2 regions of the Streptomyces sp. NPDC001922 genome follow, and region 1 is predicted to be linked to the other one. Evidence: riboswitches for the same ligand, from Rfam matches in the RefSeq annotation. Region 1 holds a riboswitch; the other holds the start of a gene.
What was found. A riboswitch is a leader RNA that binds a small molecule or an ion and turns the genes downstream of it on or off. The one in region 1 is predicted to bind cobalamin.
Positions count from the first base shown of each region.

Region 2: it holds a riboswitch for cobalamin, as region 1 does, so the genes downstream of both, ACFYYR_RS07545 (CbtB-domain containing protein) here and metE (5-methyltetrahydropteroyltriglutamate--homocysteine S-methyltransferase) in region 1, are expected to answer to the same signal.

Region 1 is NZ_JBIASV010000007.1:161,857-171,445, reverse strand. Features, by position in the region: gene ACFYYR_RS14605 (MFS transporter) at 1-805, opposite strand, end outside; gene ACFYYR_RS14600 (TetR/AcrR family transcriptional regulator) at 1,106-1,738, shown strand; gene ACFYYR_RS14595 (helix-turn-helix domain-containing protein) at 1,761-2,897, opposite strand; partial or broken gene ACFYYR_RS14590 (ATP-binding protein) at 3,006-3,119, shown strand; cobalamin riboswitch at 3,253-3,396, shown strand; gene metE (5-methyltetrahydropteroyltriglutamate--homocysteine S-methyltransferase) at 3,576-5,906, shown strand; gene ACFYYR_RS14580 (LysE family translocator) at 6,230-6,874, shown strand; gene ACFYYR_RS14575 (GNAT family N-acetyltransferase) at 7,327-7,848, opposite strand; gene ACFYYR_RS14570 (XRE family transcriptional regulator) at 7,845-9,110, opposite strand; gene ACFYYR_RS14565 (ATP-binding protein) at 9,338-9,589, shown strand, end outside.
Region 2 is NZ_JBIASV010000003.1:443,904-453,492, forward strand. Features, by position in the region: gene ACFYYR_RS07520 (FAD/NAD(P)-binding protein) at 1-378, opposite strand, end outside; gene ACFYYR_RS07525 (MFS transporter) at 619-2,010, shown strand; gene ACFYYR_RS07530 (ArsR/SmtB family transcription factor) at 2,020-2,376, shown strand; gene ACFYYR_RS07535 (GNAT family N-acetyltransferase) at 2,461-3,003, shown strand; gene ACFYYR_RS07540 (histidine phosphatase family protein) at 3,125-3,736, opposite strand; cobalamin riboswitch at 3,807-3,972, shown strand; gene ACFYYR_RS07545 (CbtB-domain containing protein) at 4,007-4,234, shown strand; gene ACFYYR_RS07550 (CbtA family protein) at 4,248-5,045, shown strand; gene ACFYYR_RS07555 (DUF4232 domain-containing protein) at 5,454-6,170, shown strand; gene ACFYYR_RS07560 (SRPBCC family protein) at 6,383-7,027, opposite strand; gene ACFYYR_RS07565 (TetR/AcrR family transcriptional regulator) at 7,249-7,902, shown strand; gene ACFYYR_RS07570 (hypothetical protein) at 8,275-9,060, shown strand.

The DNA.
Region 1 (9,589 bases):
CCGCCGGCCGGGCCAGCATGCGCAGATCGACCATCGGCGCGGCCGCACGACGCTCAACGGCGATCCATCCGGTCACGCAAGCGGCCAGCACCACGACGAGGGCGCCGAGTACGAGTGGCTGCGCCCCGAGGTCGGGTGCCAGCGCGAGCACCAGCATGAGCGTGACCAGCGTTCCGCTCAAGAGAACCAGGCCGGGCCAGTCGATCCCGGCGTCGTCCGACCGGCCCGGCGGATCATGCGGCATCAGCCTGTTCACCAGCAGGGTGGACCCGATGACCGCGATCGTCGGCAGCGCGAACATCCAGTGCCGGGACAGCCCTTCCGCCACGGGCCCGGCCGACAGCGTTCCCGCCATCCCGCCCCCCACGAACAAGCCGCTGACCACCCCGATGGCCACCTTCGACTCTCCCTCGGGGAGGTGTGCGCGCACCAGGATGAACGACAGGGGCAGCGCGCCCACCATCGCTCCCTGCAGCACCTGACCGAGCAGCAGCACCGGCAGGTTCGGCGCCAGGGCGGACACCAGACCACCGGCCGAGACCACCGCCATCAGCCGGATCAGGACCCGTTTCCCGCCGTAGCGGTCGCCGAACCTGCCTGCGACCGGTGTGACGAGCGCGCCGGTGATGAGGAGCACGATGCTGAGTAACGCCCCTTCGGCCGGACTCATGTCCAGCTCGCGTTGCAGGAGCGGGAGCGTCGGCGTCACCACCGACTCCAGGGCACCGGTGGCGACGGCCAGCATGCCGAGGGCCCCGACAGCGGCCCTCCCGATGCGGACCGGTGGAGCCAGAGTTGCGGTCATCGACGTCCTTCCGTCATTGCCGGGCGAGCAGGGCCGGCGGCCATACGCGTGGCGCTGTATCCGTGCCGGGTCCGGCACGGATACAGCGGCCCCTCACGCGGGGTCGCAGTGTGCTCGGTGCTTTGCGCTTGGTGCCTTGAGGACAGGTCCGAGGCCGTCCGCCGGGGTGAACCCGGGGCAGCGGCAGGCGAGTCGGCGCAGGGACGGCTCTGCCGGGCGGAGCCGGTGCACGAGTGCGCCACGCCCTACGATGCGACACTACACTACACCGTGCAGTGTAGGACGGTTAGGATGTTGCCCATGGCGACCACGAAGACACTGCGCGAGGGGTCCGCGGTGAAGCGGGCCGCCATCCTCTCGGCGGCCCGGGAACTGTTCCTCGCCGACGGCTTCGACCGGACCAGCGTCGACGCGGTCGCCGCCCGGGCCGAGGTGTCCAAGCGAACGGTCTACGACTACTTCGGCGACAAGCGGACGCTGCTGCAAGCAGTCGTCGACGCCACCGGCCAGTCAATGATCACCACGATCCGGCGCACCCTCGACGAGACCCTCACCGACCTCACCGAGCCTGTCGATCTCGAGGACGCCCTGGTCACGTTCTCGATGCGCATCTCGACCGACATGCTCGGCTCGGCGGAGTACGCAACGCTGCAACGACTGGTCCGGGGGGAGTCAGGCCACCTGCCGCACCGGGGCTACAACCCCATGGCCGACACCCCCGAGGAGGCTCTTGCCGAGCGGCTCGCCGCCTTCGCCGCCGCGGGGCTGCTCGCCGTCCCCGACCCCCGGCTCGCAGCCGACCAGTTCATCGCGCTGACCTTCGGCGTCGCGCTGGACAGGCTCGGTTCCGCGAATGCCGCGGAGGACACCCGCGTCCGGCCACTCGTCGTCGAGGGAGTGCGGACCTTCCTCCGGGCGTACCGAACCACGTAGGCGTGGCCGGCCCACACCCGCCCTACCCGGCTGCCGCCACTTCGCGGGCGGTGTCCGCGAGCCACGACGGGGCGTCGCAGTCGATGGCGCGCAGCGTGGACCGGAGGCGGACACGGGTCCGGGACGACGTGACCGTGCGCAGGACCGGTTCCAGCCGGAGGAGCGGCGCTTCGGCATCCCGCCACGCACCGAGCTGCACCAAGGCGGTCAGCTCCGCGAGCACATTGCCGAACTCCCGGCGGCCCCCGCCTCCCCTGGAACCTTCCGAACTCCGCTGAAGGTGCGGCAGCGCCGCGCGCGGGTCCCCGAGGCTCAGCAGTGCCTCGCCGGTGTGCAGCTCCACTTCGGTGCTGTCGATCCACCACGTGAACGCGGGGTCGTTGGCCTGTATCGAATCCTGGAGACCCCCTGTGGCTCGCTCCAGAGCGTCCAGCGCCCGGCTCCGGTCTCCGGCCTGCGCAAGGCTCCGTGCACGCCGTACGCGAGCCATGAGCGCCACACGGCCGGGTACCTCACGGCCGGTCAGCATCTCGTCCGTGATCGCCACAGCCTCACCGGCACGGCCGGTGTGCACGTCGATCATGGCGATCAGGTCCAGGATGAACCACTCCAGCGGGGCGTCACCGGCGAGGCGGGCCAGGGTGTGCGCCTCCGCGAGCGTGGCGCGCGCCTCACGGAACCGGGCCGCGTCGTGGAGCAGCCACCCGGCCACTTCCCCGATCTCCGCCACCTGTGCGAGGTGCTGCTTGTCGTCGCCGGTGATCCGGCCCCGTTCGGCCTCCCACACCTGTACGGCGGCGTCCGCCACATGGTCCCCACCGTGGCGGTTGTCATGCGCGAGCAGCCATCCCACGGCGTCCTGCACGTAGGTGTCCGGCTCACGGCCGGCGCAGACCCGCGGCTCGGCTTCGCCCCGGGCCCGCGCGGCTTCCCGCTCCAGGCCGTCCAGTGGCACCCCGAGCACATGCGCGAGCGGTGGTAACCAAGCGGCCGGGATGCGCCCGCCGCGCTCCCACCGGGAGACCTCGTGACGCGTCAAGGTGGTGATCCCGGCAGTGACGCACAACCGGAGCGCCAGCGAGCGCTGCGAGAGACCCGCGCGCTTGCGCAGGCCCGCCAGATGGGCGCCGAACCGGGCGCGTCCCGCTTGGTCGTTCATGCAGTGCCTCCCTGCGACCAAGCTACTCGTCCTGGCCCCTCCCCTGGCCTCCCGTGCGGCCCGTCCCCTCGATCGGGAACGCCGGTTACCTGAACGCACAGCGCCACGGATGAGAGCGGGCGCGGCCTCGCACTGGTGGGGGCGCTGGCGGAGGCCTGGGGGACCGACCCACTGCCCTGGGGCAAGCGGGTGTGGGCCGAGTGCGCTCGGAAGAACGACTGACTCCGGCCCGTTGCGGCCTCGTCCGGAAGCCGCGCACGCCGGTCCGGCAGGTGAACGGTGCTGACCGCGGCGCCGGACGGGACTAGGGTGGCCGGTGCAGCTGGTTCGCCCTGTCCGCCAGGCGGGGCGTCGCAAGAGGGAACCCGGTGGGAATCCGGGACTGCCCCGCAGCGGTGAGTGGGAACGACCGCCGTCATACGCACTGGGTCCGACGGGCCTGGGAAGCGACGGCCAGTAGGGGTCTGCCCGGCAGACGTGCCCGCGAGTCCGAAGACCTGCCCGTTGCCCGTGCGCCCACCCGGCGCGCGGAGATCCCGGTGACCTCGAGGGCGGGTCGGCGTACGGAAGCAGGCGGGTACCGCGGCAGCACCGCGTACGGCCTGCCGTCCGGTCGTCCCTTCGCGCCCTCGGCCCGTGCCGGGGTCCCCCAGGAGCACACTCGCGAAGGAGAGTTCTGTGACCAGCACATCCGCAGCCGCCACCGCACGGGCCACCGTGCACGGCTACCCGCGGCAGGGCCCGGACCGGGAACTGAAGAAGGCCGTCGAGGGCTACTGGAAGGGCACGATCACCGCCGGCGCCCTGCACGACACCGCGGCCGGGCTGCGCCGGTCCCAGTGGCGGCAGCTCGCCGAGGCGGGCCTGGACGAGGTGCCCACCGGCGGCTTCTCGTACTACGACCACGTCCTGGACACCAGCGTCATGGTCGGCGCGATTCCCGCCCGGCACCGCGCGGCCGTCGAGGCCGACGCGCTGGACGGCTACTTCGCGATGGCGCGCGGCACTCAGGACGTCGCGCCGCTGGAGATGACCAAGTGGTTCGACACCAACTACCACTACCTGGTGCCGGAACTGGGCCCGGACACGGTGTTCACCGCCGACCCCGGCAAGCAGACGGCAGAACTGCGGGAGGCCCTGGCCCTCGGCCTCGCCGCCCGTCCGGTGCTCGTCGGACCGGTCACCTATCTGCTGCTGGCCAAGCCCGGACCGGAGGTGCCGGACGACTTCGATCCGCTCACCCTGCTGGACCGGCTGCTCCCGGTCTACGCCGAGGTGCTCGCCGCGCTGCGGGCCGCCGGGGCGGAATGGGTCCAGCTGGACGAGCCCGCGCTGGTCCAGGACCGCACCCCGGCCGAGCTGAACGCCGCCGCCCGCGCCTACCGGGAGCTCGGTGGCACGGCGGACCGGCCGAAGCTGCTGGTGGCCTCGTACTTCGACCGGCTGGGCGAGGCGCTTCCGGTGCTCGCCAAGGCACCGGTCGAGGGGCTGGCCCTGGACTTCACCGGCACCGCCGCCGGCAACCTGGAGGATCTGGCGGCGGTCGGCGGGCTGCCCGGCAAGCGGCTGGTGGCCGGTGTGGTGAACGGCCGCAATGTGTGGATCAACGACCTCGGGGCGTCCCTGACGACGCTGGGCACCCTGCTCGGCCTCGCCGGCCGGGTGGACGTCGCGTCCTCCTGCTCACTGCTGCACGTGCCGCTGGACGCCGCGGCCGAGCGGGACATCGATCCGCAGATCGCCCGCTGGCTCGCGTTCGCCCGGCAGAAGACCGCCGAGATCGTCACCCTGGCCCGCGGGCTGACGCACGGCACCGGTGCCATCACCGCCGAACTCGCCGCCAACCGTGCGGACCTGGCCTCCCGCACCGGCTCGCCCCTCACCCGCGACCCGGCCGTACGCGCCCGCGCCGCGGCCCTCACGGATGCCGACGGCCGGCGGTCCGCGTCGTACCCGGAGCGCTCGGCCGTCCAACGGGCCCAGCTGGGGCTGCCGTTGCTGCCGACCACCACCATCGGCTCGTTCCCGCAGACGGGCGAGCTGCGCACGGCACGCGCCGCGCTGCGCGCCGGCCGCATCGACGGCGAGGCGTACGACAAGCGCATCGCGGCCGAGATCCAGGAAGTGATCGCCTTCCAGGAGCGGGCCGGAATCGACGTGCTGGTGCACGGTGAGCCCGAACGCAACGACATGGTGCAGTACTTCGCCGAGCGGCTGAGCGGCTACCTGGCCACCCGGCACGGCTGGGTGCAGTCCTACGGCACCCGCTACGTCCGTCCGCCGGTCCTGGCCGGCGACATCTCCCGGCCGGAGCCGATGACGGTCCGCTGGACCCACTACGCGCAGTCCCTCACCGAGCGTCCCGTCAAGGGCATGCTGACCGGCCCGGTCACCATGCTCGCCTGGTCCTTCGTCCGCGACGACCAGCCGCGCGCCGAGACCGCCCGCCAGGTCGCCCTCGCCCTCCGCGAGGAGGTGCAGGACCTGGAGGCGGCCGGGACTTCGGTGATCCAGGTGGACGAACCGGCGCTGCGCGAGACGCTGCCGCTGCGCTCGGCCGACCGGCCGGAGTACCTCGCCTGGGCCACCGAGGCCTTCCGGCTCGCGACCGGCGGGGTCCGTCCGGACACCCAGATCCACACCCATATGTGCTACGCCGAGTTCGGTGACATCATCCGGGCCATCGACGACCTGGACGCCGATGTGATCAGCCTGGAGGCCGCCCGCTCCCATATGCAGGTCGCCGGGGAGCTCGCCGCCGCGGGCTACCCGCGGGAGGTCGGGCCGGGCGTCTACGACATCCACTCGCCCCGCGTCCCGGACGTGGCGGAGGCGGCGGGCCTGCTCCGCCGGGGACTCGACGCGATCCCGGCCGGACGGCTCTGGGTCAACCCGGACTGCGGGCTGAAGACCCGCGGCTGGGCGGAGGTCCGGGCGTCACTGGAGAACCTGGTCGCTGCGGCCCGCGAGGTCCGGGACGGGCTGCCGGCGACGACCACGGAGTCCTGACCGGGGCCCGGCCGGAGGGTGGTGCCGGATGCCCTGGTGTCCGGCACCGCCCGCGGACCGCGGGACCGGAGGAGCCGCTCCGGTCCTCCATGCCGTCCTGGGCTGACCGGCTTCGCCGCCACAGCCCTGGACGAGGTCCAGGGCCTCGACGATCGTCCTGATCTCCGGGTGCCTCGTCACCGCCGGCAGCACTCGCCGGGCGCTTCGGCTCGCCGGCTCGCAGCTCGCAGCATCACATATCAGCATGTGGGTGAGCCTGGAGCCGGTATTCCATCGTCTGTTTGAATGAGCCGTCGGCAGCCATTCCAGGAGGTGACGGACACATGGTGTCCACGGAGAGCATCCTCGCGTTCGCGACGATGTCGCTACTGGTGATCGTGATACCGGGGCCGAGCGTGCTGTTCGTGATCGGCAGGGCTCTCGCACACGGCCGCCGTACCGCGCTCGCGACAGTTCTCGGCAACCTGATCGGCTCGTACGTCCTGGTGGTCGCCGTGGCGTGGGGCCTCGGCGCGCTGGTGGAGACCTCGGCGGCGGTATTCATGGGCGTGAAGCTGGCCGGCGCGGCCTATCTCGTCCTTCTCGGCGTGCAGGCGTTCCGCCACCGCAAGGAGATGCGCGCGGCGAACTTCGAGGCGCCCGCGGGCGAGCATCGCAGTGATCTCCGCACAGTCCTGGACGGCATTTTCGTGGGCGTCACCAACCCCAAGGGCCTCGTCTTCTTCGCGGCGGTACTGCCCCAGTTCGTGGACCACGCCGCGGGCCACGTTCCCTCCCAGATGATGGTGTTGGGCCTGGTCCCGGTGGGCATCGGCATGATCACGGACACTCTCTGGGGCCTGGGTGCCTCGGCAGCCCGTTCCTGGTTCGCCCGCTCGGACCGTCGTCTCTCCATGGTCGGCGGGGCGGGCGGCTGCGCGATGATCGGCCTGGGAGTGACGGTGGCAGCGACGGGCAGGGCGGACTAGGTTCTGTCCGGCCGGCCATGAGCGGAGCCGGATGACGATGGCTGCGGCGGTGTCTGTACCGAGGAAGACATGACCTCGCCTCGCCCCCGCACCGGGACCGTCAGGAGACCGGTCGTCGGCTCCGGCGCCCCGCTCTGTACGACCCGCGGCGCCCCGGACGACTGTCCCACCGGCGCCCGGTCAGCGCCGGCATCCTTGCCCACGCTGCCGCGCTGACCAGCGTGACCGCACCCAGTCCGGTGTCCTTCCTGCGTCTGACGCCCAACCGCCGGAGCACCGGCGGGGTGTTCCTGGCCGAGCGCATCACGCCGCAGGCCGGCGGCCCGCACGCCGGATGCTCAGGAACACGAACGACGCGGCACGCCCCCTTCTCGGATCGGCCTCGCCAAGCGACGGTGACCGCTTGTCGTGGCCTGCCCTCCAGGACCCTGGGCGGACCGAGAAGCCTCTGCTCAGATCAGCGGCAGGTCCACGAGCATCACGGCGAACACCGGGGAGTCCGGGAACGGCTGGTCCTCCCCCACCTTCCGGTACCCCCAGGACTCGTACAGCACTTGGACCTTCGGGTGCGTCACATCCACCAGCAGCGCGGCGAGGTGTTCGGTCCGGGCCTCCATCAGCGCCCGGTGCAGCCGCCCGGCCGCACCCGTCTTCCGCCACCGCTCACGCACCATCAGCTCCGAGAAGTGGAACGTGCGCCCCCTTTCCGGCGCCGGATCCACGTGCTCCCGCCACCACTCGCGGCCCTCGGTACCAGGGGCACCGTAGGCGAAGCCCGCCACCTCATTGCCGTCGTACGCGATGACGCAGGCGAAGTCCGGGTGGCCGCCCCAGTGATCCACGAACCAGGCAAACCGCTGGTTGAACTCGTCCATCTCAGCCGCGTAGACATCGGCGTGTACATCGATCAATGTCTGCCGGTTCTGCGGCACGTCGTGGTGGCTGAAATGGCGCAGCTCCAAGGCTGAGGTCATCGAGCCTGACTCCATTCCGATCGGTAGCGGTCCTTCCACTCCCGCGCGGTGCCGGAGTGCGGCGAAAGCGTGATCAAGTCGCGGCAGAAGTCCCCCAAGCGCGACCTCATGCGGCCTGGCAGAGTGGCGCCCTCCATCAACACGAACACCCGTTCCGCAGTGGCGCATGCCTGGTCGATGTCCCGTTGATGAAGCTGGGTCAGGGCAAGTTGCAGGGTGGCCAACGCGCGGTTCCGGCGGAACCTCTCCGGGATGGCCGCCAAAGCACGGTGTGACGCAGCCTCAGCCCCGGCAGCGTCCCCGGTGCGGTCACGCACGATGGCTGTGATCGCCAGCAGCTCGGCGGGACCGTAGAACGCCACCCAGGAAGGCCGTGGAGTATCCGCAGATGCCTTGCCCAACGCCTCTTCGGCGCACCCCAGCGACCTCAGAGCTCCTCGTCTGTCCCCGGCGTTGGAGTACCCGATGGCCGTGCGCGCGTGGGCGAGGGAAGCGAACAGCGGGTCCCGGCGGGTTACGGCTGTCGCCTGGGCGGCTTGCGCAGCGCTCACCGCTCGGGCATGGTCCCGCTGCTGCCCAGCTGCCATGGCGTACAGGTTCCACACATCCAGCTCCGCGATGGAATCCTGTGCCATGCCCGCCAGGTACAGCGCCCGGTTCAGGTGGCCCTGTGCGCGGTCGCTCCGGCGAGCATCCACGGCCGACCATGCCGCGGCAGTCGTGAATTCGGCGGCCACACTGAACAGGCGCTGTCGGATCCGTTGGGAGGCCGCCCGCTTCTGGAGGTCCAGCGCCTCGGCGGCACCCGCGAGCGCGGCCCGTTCCAGTGCCTCGTGACCTCCTCTGGCGGCGTCCAACGCCGTCAGGGCGTCCAGGCCACTGCGGAGGCGCATCACGTCGGTGGTGCCGACTGCGTAGGGCCGGGCCGCGACCAGGGGCACGGCTGCTGCCGTGACCCCGGTGGTGGCGGTCAGGAAGTTCCTGCGGTGCACAGGGTCCTCCGTCCTGGTAGGGCTCGGTCGGCCCGCCGGAGGGGTGAAGCCCAGCACCTCGGCGGTACGGCCGAATACGGCCTCCAGTGCTTCGCGCTGCCGAGGGTGGGGCCAGCGGGTCTTTCCGGTCAGCCAGTGGCGCACCGTGCGGTCGCTCACGGCGCCTTCCCTGCCGAGGGACCGAAGGTAGTCGTTCACGGCCTCCGCCAACTCGACCTGTGTCAGACCCGCTTCATCGAGCCCGGCCGCCAACTGCTCGTTCGCCTGCACGTCTTCACGGTAGCGAGGTGGCCGGGACCACGGCGCCGGACCGGCCATGAAATTTCCGGTTTCCCGCACTGCACGTCGCAGCGACCTTTCCTCACAGTCCGTCACAGTCCGTCGTTCACTGAGTGACAGGCCGCCGTCGAAGGGACAGCTCGGCGGCCGGCCGGAGTGGCCCGTGCCCGCCCCCGTCGGGGCGGGCCGCACCGCCCGATCACTGACGAGGGTTCCTGATGAACGTGACCACCACCTCCCGCGCGACCGGACACCCCGGATACAGCGAGACCCTGCCGCGCGAGCCCGGGAGCGCCGCCACCGCCCGGCGCCTGGTGCGCGTCGCACTGGCCGCCTGGGGCCTGGACGACGTGGCCGAGGACGGCGCTGTGATCGTCTCCGAGCTGGTGTCCAACGCCGTCCGGCACGCGCGGCGCGAGAGCATCCGTGTGATGGTCGAGCGCACCGCCGTGCGAACCGTCCGGGTGGCC
Region 2 (9,589 bases), on a different contig from region 1:
GGCCACGCTGTCGTGCGCCACCGACTCCAGGTAGTCGCCGAAGATCGCCCGGGCGGGGAAGGCCGCGGCGTCGAAGGGGTCGGCCCGCCCTGTTCCGCCGGCCACCGGGTCCGCCTCGCCCGCCGCGCCGGTCTCCCGCCGCCGGGCGCCGGCGAGCCATCGGTCGAAGTGACCGGGATCCCCGGCGCGGACCGACATGGCACGCGACGGCAGATTCACCAGGACGCAGTCGGCATCCCGCTGATAGGGGCGGCCGCGCCACAGGCGGTCCGACGGCTCGAAGACGGTGACGGCGGCCGGCGGCCCGGACCGCTGGGACAGTGCCTCCAGCAGACACACCGCTCCCCCGCCGCCCCCGACCACTGCGATCTCGCGCATGCGGACCATGCCGTGCACCCTCCGTCGGCTCGCGGCCACCGCATCGGTGCGCCACGGATCCTGCCGGCGCCATCTCCCATTCTGCTCGGGCGGGCACGGCCGGCCAGCCGGGGACGATCGACGGGCCCCGTCGCCGACGGGCTGCCCCGTTCCCGTACGCGCATTTCAATACGTGCATTCATGCGCACACATTGACTATGGTCGGTGTGCCCGCTGGTTCACGTCGTCGGGGAGGGGTTCATGCTGTCCGTACTGCGTCATCGCACCTATCGCCACTTGTTCGCCGCGCAGGTGATCGCGCTGGTGGGGACCGGGCTCGCGACGGTCGGGCTGAGCCTGCTCGCCTACGACCTCGCCGGCCCGGACGCCGGATCCGTGCTCGGGACGGCGCTGGCGATCAAGATGGTGGCGTACGTCGGGCTCGCTCCGGTGATCAGCGCGATCGCCCACCGCCTGCCGCCCCGGCCGCTGCTGGTGAGCGCCGATCTGATCCGGGCGACGGTGGCGTGCGGCCTGCCGTTCGTCACCGAGGTCTGGCAGATCTACGCCCTGATCTTCCTGCTGCAGTCGGCCTCGGCCACCTTCACCCCGGCCTTCCAGGCGCTGATCCCGAGGGTGCTGCCCGCCGAGGAGGACTACACCCGGGCCCTTTCCCTGTCCCGGCTGGCGTACGACCTGGAAATGGTCTTCAGCCCGGCGCTGGCGGCCGCGCTGCTGTCCTGGATCACCTACAACCGGCTCTTCCTGGGCACCGTCGCCGGGTTCCTCGCCTCGGCCGCCCTCGTCCTGACCGCCACCCTCCCCGCACGGTCGCCCGGCCAGGCCGGGCAGGCCCCGGGCTTCGTCCACCGGACCACCCGGGGCACCCGCCTGTTCCTGGCCACCCCGCGCCTGCGCGCGCTGCTCGCCCTCACCCTCGCCGTCGCGGCGGGCGGCGCGATGGTGATGGTCAACTCGATCGTCTACGTGCGTGACCACCTCGGACGGGCCACCTCGGACGTACCGCTGGCCCTCGGCGCGTACGGCGCCGGTTCCATCCTCGCCGCGCTCCTGCTCCCCCGGCTCCTCGGCCGCGTCACCGACCGCACCCTGATGCTGCCGGCGGCCCTCACCTCCGCGGTCCTGCTGCTCGCCCTGGCCGTCGGCACGTGGGCCCGTCCCGGCGCGTGGTCGTGGCCGGCGCTGCTGGCGGCCTGGGCGGTGTTCGGCGTCACCGAGTCGGTGATCATGACACCCACGGGCCGTCTGGTCCGCCGCTCGGCCGCCCCGGAGGACCTGACGGCCGCGTTCGCCGCCCAGTTCTCCCTCTCCCACGGCTGCTGGCTGCTCGTCTACCCGCTGGCCGGCTGGCTGGGGTCCACCGCCGGCCTGCCGGCCGCGGCCCTGGCCCTGGGCACGGTGGCCCTCGCCGGCGCACTGGCCGCCCGGCACCTGTGGCCGGCGCCGGACCCCGACCGCGTCCCCCACCTCCACACGGCCCTGGACCACGGACATCCCCACCTGTCCGGAGCGCGGCGGTCGGCTGCCGGGTGGCAGCACGCCCACGACTTCGTCATCGACGACCTCCACGAGCACTGGCCGCCCCGGGCCGGCATCGACCGACCGGTCCACTCCGGCCCGTCAGGCGCCTAGCATGTGCGTATGAGCGCACGCGTGCATGCCGCAGGTGCACACCCCTCGCAACAACTGGACAACGACGAGCGGCTGGAAACCGCCGCTGCGGTCCTCGCCCTGCTCGCCGACCGCACCCGGCTGGCCCTGCTCCAGCAACTCGTCGAAGGCGAGGCGGACGTGGCCACCCTGACCGAAGGGTGCGGGGCCGCCCGCCCCTCGGTGAGCCAACACCTCGCCAAGCTCCGCCTGGCCGGACTGGTCACCACCCGCAAGGACGGCCGCCGTGTCGTCTACCGACTGCAGCACGGCCACCTCAAGCGCCTGGTCACGGAGGCCCTCAGCGTCGCGGACCACGAGCTCGGACACCTGGCACCGCACGACTAGGGCGGTTGCAGCCGACGCCGGGCCGCTCACCGGGGGCGGTGTCGGACCGATGCCGGTGTCAGGGGGGCCTGCAAGACTCCCCGGATGACCACCGACTCCCTGCACATCCGTCAGGCCGTGTCCCCCCACGACCTCGACCCATGGCTCCGGCAGGCGCTGCTCGACTGCTGGGTCGACGTCACCAACGCCGGCGGCGCGGCCGGCTTCCCCTTCCCGCCCATCGACACCCACCACGCCGCCCCCGCCCTGGACACCCTCGTCGCAGGCCTGTCGGCGGACACCTCCCGCCTCCTGGTGGCCTGGGCCGAAGGGGAACCGGTGGGCTGGCTGACCATACGCCGCGACACCTTCCGCCTCACCGCGCACTGGGGGACGGTCCACCACGTACAGACCCACCCCGCGGTCCGCGGACGCGGCATCGGTGCCGCACTGATGGAGGAGGCCCGCCGGGTGGCGCGGGACGAGATGGGCCTGGAACAACTGCACTTGGCCGCCCGCGGCGGTGCGGGGCTGGAGACCTTCTACGGACGGCTCGGCTGGAAGGAGATCGGCCGGTGGCCCGGCGCCTTGCGCCTGTCCCCCGGCGACGACCGCGACGAGGTCCTGATGGCCCTCCAGCCCCTGTAGGAAAGGCGGCAGCCTTGGCTGCCGCCTCTCCTCCCAGGGATCGGCCGCCGCATTCCCGGACGACACCTGACCGGCCGTCCGGCCGCGCCTGCCCAGGGCACCCGACTCGCTCGCTCGTCCTTCAGGTCGTCGGGGGTACCCCGGGGTCCGTCCGAGCATCACCGTCGTGAGTCAGCGGCCGGCCGACCGAGAGATTCCACCGCCGGCGTCGGCCGCTCAGATCGGTTGCGTGCAACGGGCGGACGTCGAAACGCCAGAAGGCCTGGTCGGGCGCGGAGAGGACGTGGACCAGGGAAGCGCGCACGATGTCCGGTTCCGCGACGGCGACGATGCGCCCGCTCCGGTCGTCGAGTGAATCCAGCCAGGCACCGACCCGTTCACGGAACTGCCGCAGCGGCTCTCCCCCGTGCGGCGAGGCTGCCGGATCGGTCAGCCACGTCATGACAGCCTCCTCCTCGGAGGCCGCGACCGAGTCAAGGGTCCGTCCCCGCCAGCGCCCCATGTCACAGGGCGCGATGGCGGCCAGCGGTTCCGCGGCCAGTCCGAGGGCCTCCGCGGTGCGGCGACAGCGCAGCGAGGGTGAGGCGAACGCCGGCAGATCCCGGCCGACTGCGCCCGCCAGGGCCTCGGTGCGTGCCAAGGCCTCGGGGTCGAGCGGACTGTCGTCGTCGAAGCGGACACCGCGCAGCGCCTCGCTCGTCGCAGGTGTGATCAAAGTGACCCGAACTGTCATCGGCGCACCCTACGTGAGCCCGCTCCAAGGGGCGCACGAACGTGAGTCGCGCCTCACGCCCTTGGCCGAAAGTGCTACACGCGGTACGGTCACCGCGACATTCTCCATCACTCGACGACGGCGAGACGGAAGCCGGTGTGAATCCGGCACGGTCGCGCCACTGTGTGCTGCGGCGCACGCCCCTCGGGGCGGGCGCCCGGTGAGTCAGACCCGCGGACCGTCGTCATGCACCACCGTATGGGACGCGTGTTCCCTCAAGGAGGTTCCGCCATGGCCGAGGCCACTGTCTCTGCTGCCGTTTCCGCCCCTTCCCTTCCCGCACCGCAGTCCCTGCCCGTCCGTGCGGTACTCCCCTGGGCCGTCTTCGTGGGCCTCCTGATGCTCGTCGCGCTGTACTTCGTCGGCGCGGAGCAGGGCGCCACGTCCGTCTTCTCCGGCGCCGGGGTGCACGAGTGGGTGCACGACGGGCGTCATCTGCTCGGCTTCCCCTGCCACTGAGGGGCGACGACACGTGCACGCCTCAAGAATCGGAAATCTCCTGGTCCGTGGCATGCTCGCGGGCCTGGTCGCCGCCCTGTGCGCCTTCGCCGTGGCCTATGGTCTCGGCGAACCGTCCGTTGACGCCTCCATCGCCGTCGAAGAGGCCCAAGCCGCCCACGAGGCCCACGCCGGCCATGGTGCGGCCGCAGCGGAGGAAGAGGAGGAGGCCCCGGTCAGCCGGTCGGTGCAGTCGACCGCCGGCCTGGCCACCGGTGTCCTGGTGTACGGGGTGGCGCTGGGCGGCATCGCCTCCCTCGCGTTCTGCTTCGTCCTGGGACGCATCGGCCGCTTCACCCCGCGGGCGACTGCCGCGCTCACCGCGGCGGCCGCCTTCACCACCGTGTATCTGGTGCCGTTCCTGAAGTACCCCGCCACACCTCCTGCGGTGGGCAATCCGGACACGATCGGGAAGCGCACCACGCTGTTCTTCCTGATGATCCTGCTCAGCGTCCTGCTGGGCATCGCTGCGATCATCGTCGGCCGCCGCTTGGCGCCCCGCCTGGGCAACTGGAACGCCACACTCGTCGCAGGGGCGGGCTTCGTCCTCGCAACGGCTGTCGCGTTCGTGTTCCTGCCCGCGAACGAGGACGCGGTCAAACCGAGCTTCCCGGCGGCCCTGTTGTGGGAGTTCAGACTGGCCTCACTGGCCGTTCAGGCCGTGCTGTGGACGGCCTTCGCGGTCGCCTTCGGAACACTGGCCCAGCGCCTGCTGATGCCGGGCCTGCCCCGAACCGAGCAGGCGGCCAGGGACGTTCCCGCCGCTGGTTGACCGCGTTGCCGCGCGGCACACCGGACACGACCGTGGCCCCGCCGACCTGTTGAGGTCGAGCGGGGCCACGGCGCGTGCCGCCATCCCGCGCAAAGGGGCCTGCCGCAGCCGCGGCCGACCGTCGGCGGGCGCGGGCGTGTGCCCGTAGGCGCGCGGACCTGCGGCCTGCGCCTCACTTCCGAGGACTCACGTCGCGTCAACCACTCGGCCACAAAGCCTGTTCGTGCGATGGCACGGTTTGTTGCGATGCGCCCGTCATGGCGGTGGGGGCAGGCGCGCCGCGGAGCGCTGTTGCACTGCGTTAGCCATCCGTTAGCGGAACGTCAACCCGACCCTCGAAGATGATCTTGACGGGGCGCGCGTGAGGCTGCGTCCGACTGAAGCAGACCGATCCACGGGGGAACACCCATGCGCAAGAACCTCATCCGCACGACCACCCTGGCCGCTGTGGCGGTGACCGCCGCCTTGTCGCTGAGCGCCTGCGGGGGCGAGACCGATTCCGCCGACGCCTCGTCCTCGCCCGGCGCGGCGCAGTCCGCGGACCAGGGACAGGAGACCGACGGCGGCGCGGGCGGCAACGCCGAGGGATCCGGCTCCGAGAGCACCTCGGCAGGGGCGGACAGCGGGGGTTCGACGGGCGGCAGCGCGTCCGGCAAGAGCGGCGGATCGGCCGACGGCGGCAGCGGGGGCGGGGGCAAGGGCGGCTACGGGCAGGCCTGTGGGACCAACGACCTGACGTGGAGTGCCAAGTCCGAGAGCCAGGCCGGCGGCTACATCCTCATCTCGGTGAAGGCCAAGGCGGGGATCACCTGCATGCTCCCGGGCGTGCATCCGGTGGTGGCGTTCGGGTCCGACGGCACCGAGGCGGGGCCGGCCGAGCAGGCCGTCGGTGAGCAGGTGAAGCTGAGTGGCGCCACCACCGCCTACGCCGGGGTGAACCCCAAGACCACCAACACCGATGACGGCAAGGAGCTCAACGAGATCATCACCTCGGTGAGCAGGGACGACCGGACCGACCCGGTCAGCCTGACCACCGGCAGCATCACCGTCGACCGGCCGATCGTCACCAACTGGCACACCGTGCCCCAGGACGCCGTTCCCGGTACCGGCCTGGACAGCGACTGACGGCAGCCCGGGGCCCGGACGAATCCCCGACGCGGTGATTGCGCAGCCCGGGGCTCGGTGACGGGCGACATGCCCCGGATGATGCCCGGAACGAGGTGAGGGCCTCCTGCGGGCCGGCGTGGAGGGCGACAGCTCCACCGGCTCTCAGGAGGCCCTCGCGTTCAGCGCGACAACCCACTGACGCCGAGCGGCCGGGCGGGCCGGTTCGCGGTTCAGTGCGGCCGGCTGTGGGTGCGGGCTTCGGCTGCGGACTTCAGGTTGCGCAGCCATGCTTCGAGGCCTTCGCGGAGGATCTCGGTCGCGGTGGGAACGTCCGCTTCGACCTGGGCACCGGTGTGGGTCTCCTCGGTGCTCACCCGGACACCGCCCCTGACCTTGACGAAGTTCCACACATGGATGCCGTCGATGCGCAGCCCTTCGCCGATCGCGGGGCCGGTCCAGCGGATGCACGCGTTGCGCTCGACCTGGCGCACGGTCGAGGTGATCTCCAGGCCGGTGGCGGGAGTTGAGGGGTTGGGGGGTATCGGGGTCGTCCAGCGGAATGCCGAACCCGTGCGGAAGGGGCCGTGGTCGAGGCGTTCGACGGTCTCGACGGGAGGCTGCCAGGACGGCCAGCGCTCCACGTCGGTCTGCAGCCTCCAGACGGTGCGCAGCGGGGCGTTGATCACGGTCTCGGTCCGGTGGCGGACGGGGGCGTCGGGGTCGACGCCCTTCCCGCGGCAGGTCAGGGACGTGCCGGGCAGGGAGGCGTGGGGGCCGACGGCCCCGGCTGGTGCGGCAGCGGCACCGAGGAGACCGAGGACGAGCGGGACGGCGAACAGGGCAGCGCGGCTGCCGGTGCTGCGGGTGCCGGACATGGAGTTCCCCTCTGTCGGTCGGGAGTGAGCGCTGCCTGGTGCGCCTCTCGCGCAAGCACCGCACATCCCCCGTTGAGACACAGCTTGAGATACAGCTGGGATACAGCCTCACAGGTTCGTTAGAAGTTATAACGGCACACGGACCGGCGGTCAATGGGTGCGTGATACCTTCTCATCAACCCTTGAGGTTGTAGCCGGATGGATGGGGACGGTGGCAGGCCATGGCGACGACAGGCGCGAACACCCCGCGGGAGCGCTATCGGGCCCAAGTGCGGGCGGAGATCACGGAACGCGCCTGGGAGCAGATCGCCACAGCGGGGGCGTCCGCACTCTCGCTCAACGCGATCGCCAAGCAGATGGGCATGAGCGGGCCGGCGCTCTACCGCTATTTCGCCGGCCGCGACGAGCTGATCACCGAACTCGTCCGGGAGGCGTACCGAAGCCTCGCCGAGACCTTCCGCACCGCGTCCGCCGCGGGTGCCGGCCTGGCCGGGCTGGCACACGCCCTGCGCGACTGGGCCCTGGCGGACCCTCAGCGGTACTTCCTCGTCTACGGCACCCCCATCCCCGGCTACCACGCGCCCGCGGACACCACCGCCATCTCCTCCGAGATCATGAAGACCCTGCTCGACGCGTGCGCGGCACTCGCCCCGGACAGCGCCGCGACACCCTTCGACACCCACCTGGGGGACCACCGGGACTGGGCCGCCGGCCACCCCGCCCCACCCGGAGCCCTCCACCGGGCCCTGACCTTCTGGACCCGTCTGCACGGCGTCCTGTCCCTGGAACTCGCCGGCCACTTCACCGGCATGGACTTCGACCCCGCCCTGCTCTTCGCGGCCGAACTGGACGACCTGCCGGCACCCCGGACCTGAGTCGCGGGCGGCGCAACGCCCCCGGTCCGGCGCGGAGCCCCGACGGCGGGTTCGCGTGCACGACTTCGGGTGACCGGGGACCTGGTCCACCGCCGACCGCCACCGGGAGGCGCAACCACCTCCACTGCCGGGGTACCGCGCGGCGTCGCCCACCGCTACATTCCTTCGCGTTTGGTCAAAGCGTGCAGAAATCGTGGAGGAAGCGTGTCGAAAAGCAGAAGAGACGTGCTCAAAGCAGCGACGGTTGCCGCAGGCTTAGCGGCGTTCGGTGCCGCGGGCACCGGCTCGGCATCGGCAGCACCGGGGCGGACGGGGCGAGCACTCGCCCCGACGGGATCACGAAGAAGCAGCTTCCGGGACGCGTCGGGCAAGGTGACCGTCGCCGTCTTCTCCCGCCGCGGAAACCCGGCCCAGCAGCACTGGACCGACCAGACCCTGCTCGTCGGCGACGGTGACATGATCGCCATCGGCGGCGGCGCCACCGCGGTCAACGTCCCGAACGGTGCGCTGCTCACGGCGTCGTACCCCAACGACGACCTGACCGGCTGGACCGTCTCGTCGAAGGACCACAAGGTGGCTCAGCCGCACGAACTGGTCACCTACGTCATCGGGCTGAAGGTCGCCGGAATGACCCGCGACCAGCTGCGGCAGGCGGTTCATGTGGCGCGCGCCGACAGCGGCGTGGCCCCGCACCCCGAGGCCGAGGCGGGCATCCCCTCCTCCTCCGACTACGTCCTGGTCGGCGGGGGATTCAAGGTGAACTGGTCCGGGGCCGGCAACCTCGCCACGGCATCGTTCCCGTCGACGGACTTCTCCTGGAAGGCCCGCTCGAAGGACCACATGAGCTCCGACCCCGCCAACATCCGCTCCTACGCCATCTCCTTGCGGCGCGACCTCCCTGCGGGAAGAGTGTCCGGCGCCGTGGCCCGGGCGGAGTCCGCCCAGGCGGCACACCCGGCCGCCGTCGCAACACTGCCCCCGGGATACGCCCTCACCGGAGGCGGCGGAGAGGCACACTGGCGCTCGGCCGGCAGCCTGCTCTGGAAACTGGAACCGTCGACCGGCAGCACACCGAGCTTCGGCGCGGCCGCCAAGGACCACCTGATCTCCGACCCCTCCACGGTCACCGCATACGCGCTGGGCATCCGGATCGACTGACCGGCTCCTTCGCCCCTGCGATGCGCGGCAGCAAGGAGCGGCGTGAGCACGGCCTCCGTCGAGCACCCGCCCCGCCCGGAGAAGCAGAGCACTTGATCTGCTGAGGGCTCATCGCCGGGGCGGTTCAAGCCGAGGAGGCGCCCGGAGTCGGGCATGCCGGTCGGACCGTCACGGGGGGGCTTCTTTTCAGCCTCGACGGACGGCTCGCCATCGGCCGACCTTGACCGGTGCCGGCCGGCCGCCATGACCGGCGCGCGTTTCAGGCGCCCTTGACTGCGGTGAAGCGGTGGGGCTGCACCCGATCCCTTGGCGGAACTCACCTGGTCGCCCCCGGCCCCATCGGCGGTTTCGAAGAGATGCCCGAGGCCTTCTTCTGGCCATGTCGGCCAGGTGTGGTTGTGCTCCACGTCACTCAACGGACAGAGTGAGCGAGGTCATGCGCCGGGTATGGGTGGTTCCCGCCGCTGAGGCCATGATGTGGTCCGATAATCCCTTCTGTTGTGGTTCGGGGCTGGGAATCTGTGACAGT